3 regions of the Methylocaldum sp. RMAD-M genome follow, and region 2 is predicted to be linked to each of the others. Evidence: predicted binding sites of a transcription regulator. Region 2 holds the regulator's gene; each other region holds the start of a gene.

Region 1 (2,275 bases), on a different contig from region 2:
GACGTTGAACATAATCGTATCTCCGATGGGTGTAACGACGGAGATACTCTACGACAGGTAGTCGCTCAGGGTGTGAGCCACTAACCCTATCGGTAAAAATTTTTATTCGTAGCGGGCCGCCATTGCCCGAACCGTTTCTTGCAGTTTGCTCCTGAGCGATTCGGGAGCGAGGACTTCGACGTCCGCGCCGTGTTTGAGGATGTCCATGATCAGTTCGCGGTCGTCGGCGTAGGGGATTTCGAGGGTGTAACTGCCGTCCGGCTCGAACCGGGTCTTTTGCTTGGGATGCCAGATTTCATGGCTGACCCAGCGCGCGCGTTCGGGCGTAAAACGCAATTCCGCCCAGTGGATTTCGGCGCCGGAGAAGATGCCGTAACCGGATGCCAGTTCTCGATCCAACTCTTCGTCCGGGATGTCTACGGCGGGTTCGTTCAGCGCCGATGCGGAGCGGAGCGCATCCACGGCGAAACTTCGGATCGCTTCACGGAGATGGCACCAGGCGTCCAAATACCAGTTTTCGCGGTAGTGGATCAGGCGCTGCGGCGACACCGTGCGTTCGGATGTTTCATCGGTGCTGCGGTTGTAATGGACAATTCGCAGCCGGCGGCGTCTGAGCAGAGCCGTCGCAACCACTTCGAAATGCTGTAGATCCACCGTTCGCCGTGCGACATGGAACACCCGGACCCGTTTTTCGACTTCCTGCCACTCGTGATCGCCGGCGCCGAGCAGGGCATTGAGGCGGGCGAGCAGCGGCTGGATATGCGGTTCGAGCAGCCCGGGCTGAAGGTCTGCGAGCAGTTGGCGCATGGTGAGGAGAGCATGGATTTCCGAGGCATTGAACCAAAGGCCGGGCAATTCGTAGGCCGCATCGCCGCTATGGGGCCCGAAGCGGTAGCCGCGGGTTTTTCGGTCCCAAACGATCGGCGCGTTGAATCGATTGCGCATATATTCGATATCACGCTTGAAAGTGGCTGCCGATATACCCAATTCTTCAAGGAACGCCTTTTGAGAGACGTTTTCCCGCTCGCGGATCAGTTGATCGATTTTGTAGAAGCGTTCGGTGCGGTCCATGTTCTTTTCTCGAAGCTGGTTGCGCACGAATCTTAACCCAGGAAAAACGCGGATTCGCGCAACTCTTTCACATGTGGTGGGGGAGCGTTGATCTTGACATGAAATATTCGACGGCTATGATTAGCACTCGTTTTAGTCGAGTGCTAACAAAGCTAGGGTCTGGTCGACCGCTCGTCAGTCAATACATCATCAGTAGGAACAGGAGAGTATGATGAAAATTCGTCCTTTGAATGACCGTGTTATCGTGAGGCGCCTCGAAGAGGAGCGGACTTCGCCGGGCGGAATCGTGATTCCGGATACGGCTGCGGAAAAACCGATGCGCGGTGAAGTTCTTGCGGTGGGTAACGGCAAAACTCTGGATAACGGGCAAGTGCGCGCGCTGCAAGTCAAAGCGGGCGACAAGGTGCTGTTCGGCAAATATTCCGGCACCGAGGTGAAACTCGATGGCGAGGATATCCTTGTCATGCGCGAAGACGACATCATGGCTGTGCTCGAAGACTGAGCACGCCCGGAATTCAACATCAACCAACGAAGGTAAATCGTAATGGCAGCGAAAGACGTAAGATTCGGTGATGACGCGCGGATCCGCATGGTTCGCGGGGTCAATATTCTGGCACAGGCGGTGAAAGTGACCTTGGGTCCGAAAGGCCGCAATGTCGTGCTCGAAAAGAGTTTCGGCGCGCCGACCGTCACCAAGGACGGCGTATCCGTGGCGAAAGATATCGAGCTCTCCGACAAGTTCGAAAACATGGGCGCTCAGATGGTGAAGGAAGTCGCGTCTCAGACTTCCGATGTCGCGGGCGACGGCACCACCACCGCCACCGTTCTGGCGCAATCGATTCTGGTCGAGGGCCTGAAGGCCGTGGCCGCCGGCATGAACCCGATGGATCTGAAACGCGGCATCGACAAGGCGGTCACCGCCGCCGTCGACGCCATCCACGAAATGTCCGTTCCCTGCACCGACAGCAACGCGATCGCTCAAGTCGGCACCATTTCCGCCAACTCAGACGAGAGCATCGGCAAGATCATTGCCGAAGCGATGGACAAAGTGGGCAAGGAAGGCGTGATCACGGTCGAGGAAGGTTCGGGCCTTGAAAACAGCCTGGATGTCGTCGAAGGTATGCAGTTCGACCGCGGCTATTTGTCGCCGTACTTCATCAACAATCAGCAGAGCATGAGCGCCGAGCTGGAAAACCCGCTGATC
Region 2 (2,275 bases):
GAAAATTTCTCCAGAGCATATTTATTGGCATTCTGGAGTTCTTTTTCCGAGCGTCGGCGCAAATTCTCCAACTCGGCCTGGGTGCGTACGAATTTGTCCCAATTCTCCTCCGCTCGGCGAGTTGCTTCGGTCAATTGCTGTGCAAGTTGCTCGATCGGCGTTGGTTCGACAACACCTTCTTCCGTTGTGATTGCCGTGTCGACAGAAGCGGCTTGTTCCGCTTGATCTGGCGCCTTTGGCGCCGATTCGGGCGAAGCCTGGTCTTTGCTCATATAACTGCTCCTCAACGAAAAATAATGAGCCCGTGTGCCTATGCACGCACACAGGTCGACGATTTCTACCAATATGGGTTAAGAATTAAGATGGGGTCAGCGATTTTTGATTCAAGGCGGCCCCCAACAATTTCGCGGTAATGTCAACCAAAGGAATGACCCGCTCATACGCCATGCGGGTGGGGCCGATAACGCCGAGTACGCCTACCGCCTCGCCATTGAGAGAGTAAGAGGCGGTTACCAGGCTGCACTGATCCAGCGCACGATAGCCGGATTCCTCGCCTATAAAGATCTTGACGCCGGGGGTTTCTAGGCAACGGTCTAGTAGATGGACTAAGTCTTCCTTCTGATGAAACGTTTCGAATAAGGAACGGAGCCGCTCCATATTGGCCAAATCGGCAAAATCCATCAGATTGATTTCGCCGGTTAGCACAAACGGGTTCCGACGTTTTCCTTTATCCTTAAGTGCCAAATCCGCGATTTCAGCCGCATCAATAATTTCCTGGCTTAAACGATTCCGCATTTCCTGCAAGTCGTTAAATAGACTCTCGCGGATCGCAGTTAGATCCTTGCCTGCATAGGTTGAATTGAGGAAATTTGCTGCCGCTTGCAAATCGGCAGGCGTGAACTGACGGGGTGAGTGAATGATCTTGTTGTGGACTTCCTGTTCGTTAGTGACCAGGATGACCAGCAAGCGTTGACCGGACAGCGGGATAAATTCGATGTGTCTGAAGGTGACTATCTCCCTGCGCGGCAACATCACGAGGCCCGCCATATGGGTTACTTCCGAGAGGACGCGAGAGGCGGCTTCGAGCAAATCGTCGGGATCTTCCTGAGTATTCAGGTCCTGGCGGAGCTGTCGGATGATGTCTTGCTGCAAAGGTTTGATGGTCAGCAAGGTATCAACAAAAAAACGGTAGCCGGTTACCGTCGGCATGCGTCCCGCTGACGTATGTGGCGATGTGATCAGCCCTATGTCTTCGAGATCCGCCATGATGTTGCGGATCGTCGCCGGGCTTAAATTCAAGCCGGTGTCGCGCGCTAAAGCCCGCGAACCAACCGGCTGGCCTTCGCCGATATAACGCTCCACCAGCACTTTAAGCAAGTGTTGGGCTCGCTCGCTCAATTGGGGATATTTAGGCACCGGTATCCTCGAATGGTGGGGGTTTTAGCACTCGAGACCATCGAGTGCTAAAAAGTTAGCAACCCCTAGATAATGTGTCAAGAAGCTCATACCATATCGAGCAAAGCGGCGTCTAATTAGGTGTAAATCTTAGGTCACCACATGGCGAACGCTTCCATATCCAAGGAGAGAATTATGCAAGGCGACTCGACGGTTATCGATTATCTTAATCGCGTGCTGGGCAACGAACTGATCGGCATTAACCAGTATTTTCTTCATGCGAGAATGTACAGGAACTGGGGGTTGGGCGAGCTCGACAAGCACGAATATGATGAATCTATCGGTAAGATGAAGCGTGCCGACAAGTTGATCGAGCGTATTTTGTTTCTTGAAGGATTGCCAAACTTGCAGGATTTGGGGCATTTGAAGATCGGAGAAAATCCGGAGGAAATGCTCGGCTGCGACCTTCAGTTGGAACTTCAAAGCGTATCTTTGCTGCGCGAAGCGGTCGAGTTTTGTGAAAAGGCCGGAGATTATGTCTCCCGAGATCTTCTGGAAGAGATACTCGAAGATGAGGAAGAGCAGGTCGACTGGCTTGAAACGCAGGCGGAGTTGATTCGGAAAATCGGCCTGCAGAACTATTTGCAGTCTCAGATGTAAGCTGCGGTACCGGTCAGCCCCATTTACAGTGACGCGGGACGCTCGCGGCTTCAGAAACATATGCCATCCATTTTCCGGAACGTAGCCCTAATCGGGAAGCCCGATGCGCCACGCATAGCCGAAACCCTTTCCTCGCTTTACGGACATCTTACCGGGAGATGCCTGCGTGTTTTGGTGCAACGGGACTGCGCTCATTTCGTAGCCGATTCTTCGCCGGAAA
Region 3 (2,275 bases), 120 kb from region 2:
TCGAGCTCGACGCTCATGGTTTCTTGGCTGTTGATGAAATAGGGCGAGAGATAGCCGCGGTCGAACTGCATACCCTCGACAACATCCAGTTCGTTGTCCAAACCGGAACCTTCCTCAACGGTAATCACGCCTTCCTTGCCCACCTTGTCCATCGCGTCGGCGATGATTTTGCCGATGCTCTCGTCGGAGTTGGCGGAGATGGTGCCGACCTGGGCGATGGCTTTACTGTCGGTGCAGGGCTTGGAGAGTTTCTTCAGCTCTTCGATGACCACGCCGACCGCCTGATCGATGCCGCGTTTGATATCCATCGGGTTTGCACCCGCCGCTACGGATTTCAAGCCTTCGCGGACAATGGCCTGAGCCAGGACGGTTGCCGTGGTGGTGCCGTCGCCGGCGACGTCGGACGTCTTCGAGGCGACTTCCTTCACCATCTGAGCGCCCATGTTCTCGAACTTGTCTTTCAGTTCGATCTCTTTTGCGACCGAAACGCCGTCTTTGGTGACGGTCGGTGCGCCGAAGCTCTTTTCCAGCACGACGTTGCGGCCTTTCGGGCCCAGGGTCTGCTTCACGGCGTCGGCCAGAACGTTAACCCCGGCCAGCATGCGCTGACGGGCATCATCGGAAAAACGGACTTCTTTAGCTGCCATCAGTTAATTCCTCCAAAATCAGTCTGAACGTTAGGTCGTGGATCAGGCTTCGAATACGCCCATGATGTCGTCTTCGCGCAGCATCAGATATTCGGTGCCGTCGATTTTGACTTCGGTACCGGCATACTTGCCGAACAAGACTTTGTCACCGACTTTTACATCCAGTGCGCGCACTTGACCGTTATCCAGGGCTTTTCCGTTTCCTACAGCAACCACTTCGCCTTTGATCGGCTTTTCCTTTGCGGTGTCGGGAATGACGATTCCGCCCGGGGATGTTTTTTCTTCTTCCCAGCGTTTTACGACGATACGGTCATGCAAGGGACGAATTTTCATGATGACTGTTTTCTCCTTGAAGAAGGTTGAACCTCAAAAAAACACTGTAGTGTTAGCACTCTCTGTCGAGAGCTGCTAACAATATAGCGATGCGGATTTAGTTTTCAAGGGGCGCAATATGAAATTTTGATTACCGAATCGAGCTAGCATTTCAGAAAAGATGAAGGCCAGCGTTAGGCTGGCCTTCGGTTTTATGGCCTCGCGTGGCCGGTCTTGTGGAAAGCGGGTCGCCGCCCTACCTAAACGAATCGGCGAAGATGTTGTCGGCCCAATGGAACATGTGCTCGTAATTTTCCGACGACGGCTCCGCCGCTTCGCCGAACGAATCCTCGACGCGCTTCATGCTGTGCGTTGTCGGATCGTATTGGTAAACCGCAGTCAACCACGACGCTTCGGTCTCGGTGATGGGGCTGAAGCAGGCCGAATTGGTCGTCGGCTGCGGGTCCGGTGTTTCGCCGACGAACGCGCGGATGATCGAGTCGACGCAAACTTTGGCCTGGGAGTTCGCCATGTGGCCGGACTTCGGTTGTGCCGTTGCCTGAGAATCGCCGATCACATAGATGTTTTCGTAGACGGTTGAACCGTAAGTCAGCGGATCGACCGTCGCCCATCGGCCCGTCGGATCGTTGACCACGCCGGCGTCGAAGACGATCTGTCCGGCTTTCTGGTTGGGAATCATGTTGAGCACGTCCGCCGACAACGCGCCGATCGTGGTGTCTATTGTCTTGAGCGATGAATTGACTTGGGTAATGCCTACGTTGGCGTGGTATTCGAGCGTTCCTGCATAGGTCTGGCTGAATGCCGTGCCGAATGTATGCGGCTCGGCCACGATGTCTGGGTTCGCATCCAGCACGATGATCTTCGAACGTCGCTTCTTGCGCTTCAGATAAGCGGCGACGATACATGCACGCTCATATGGGCCGGGTGGGCAGCGATAGGGCGCTTTGGGGACGTTCATGACGAACACGCCACCGTCCGGCATGGCCGCCAATTGATTCTTGAGCAGGGTAGTCTGGGGCCCGGCTTTCCAGGCGTGGGGCGTCAGGTTCGGGTCGTACAGACGTTCGGCTCCGGCCGGATTCGGGTTGATGAAGTCGATGCCGGGCGCAAGGATCAGATGCTCGTAGTCTAGTGTGGCGCCATTCGACAGACCCACCTTGCTACCGACCGGGTCGATGGCGGCAGCCATGGCTTGGACGATCTTGACGCCTCGATTTCTTAAACCGTCGTAGCTTAGGTTGATCCGGTTCATCGAGATGGCGCCGGTGATGACCAGGTTGGACAAAATACAGGCG

The links. Region 2 encodes HrcA, which represses chaperone genes, less so after heat shock. Its sites were predicted from a motif close to TNTTAGCACTCNNNNNNNNNGAGTGCTAANA; they were not measured.
Region 1: a site for HrcA is predicted at 1,190-1,220, ahead of groES (co-chaperone GroES). Genes of this name have one in related genera too.
Region 3: a site for HrcA is predicted at 1,031-1,061, ahead of groES (co-chaperone GroES). Genes of this name have one in related genera too.

What each region holds. Positions count from the first base shown of each region.
Region 1 is NZ_JAFIBZ010000002.1:278,596-280,870, reverse strand. Features, by position in the region: gene JOD69_RS03395 (WYL domain-containing protein) at 103-1,098, opposite strand; gene groES (co-chaperone GroES) at 1,283-1,573, shown strand; gene groL (chaperonin GroEL) at 1,616-2,275, shown strand, end outside.
Region 2 is NZ_JAFIBZ010000001.1:448,505-450,779, forward strand. Features, by position in the region: gene grpE (nucleotide exchange factor GrpE) at 1-344, opposite strand, end outside; gene hrcA (heat-inducible transcriptional repressor HrcA) at 358-1,416, opposite strand; gene bfr (bacterioferritin) at 1,591-2,055, shown strand; gene JOD69_RS01955 (NAD(+) kinase) at 2,116-2,275, shown strand, end outside.
Region 3 is NZ_JAFIBZ010000001.1:328,003-330,277, forward strand. Features, by position in the region: gene groL (chaperonin GroEL) at 1-647, opposite strand, end outside; gene groES (co-chaperone GroES) at 690-980, opposite strand; gene JOD69_RS01500 (FAD-dependent oxidoreductase) at 1,216-2,275, opposite strand, start outside.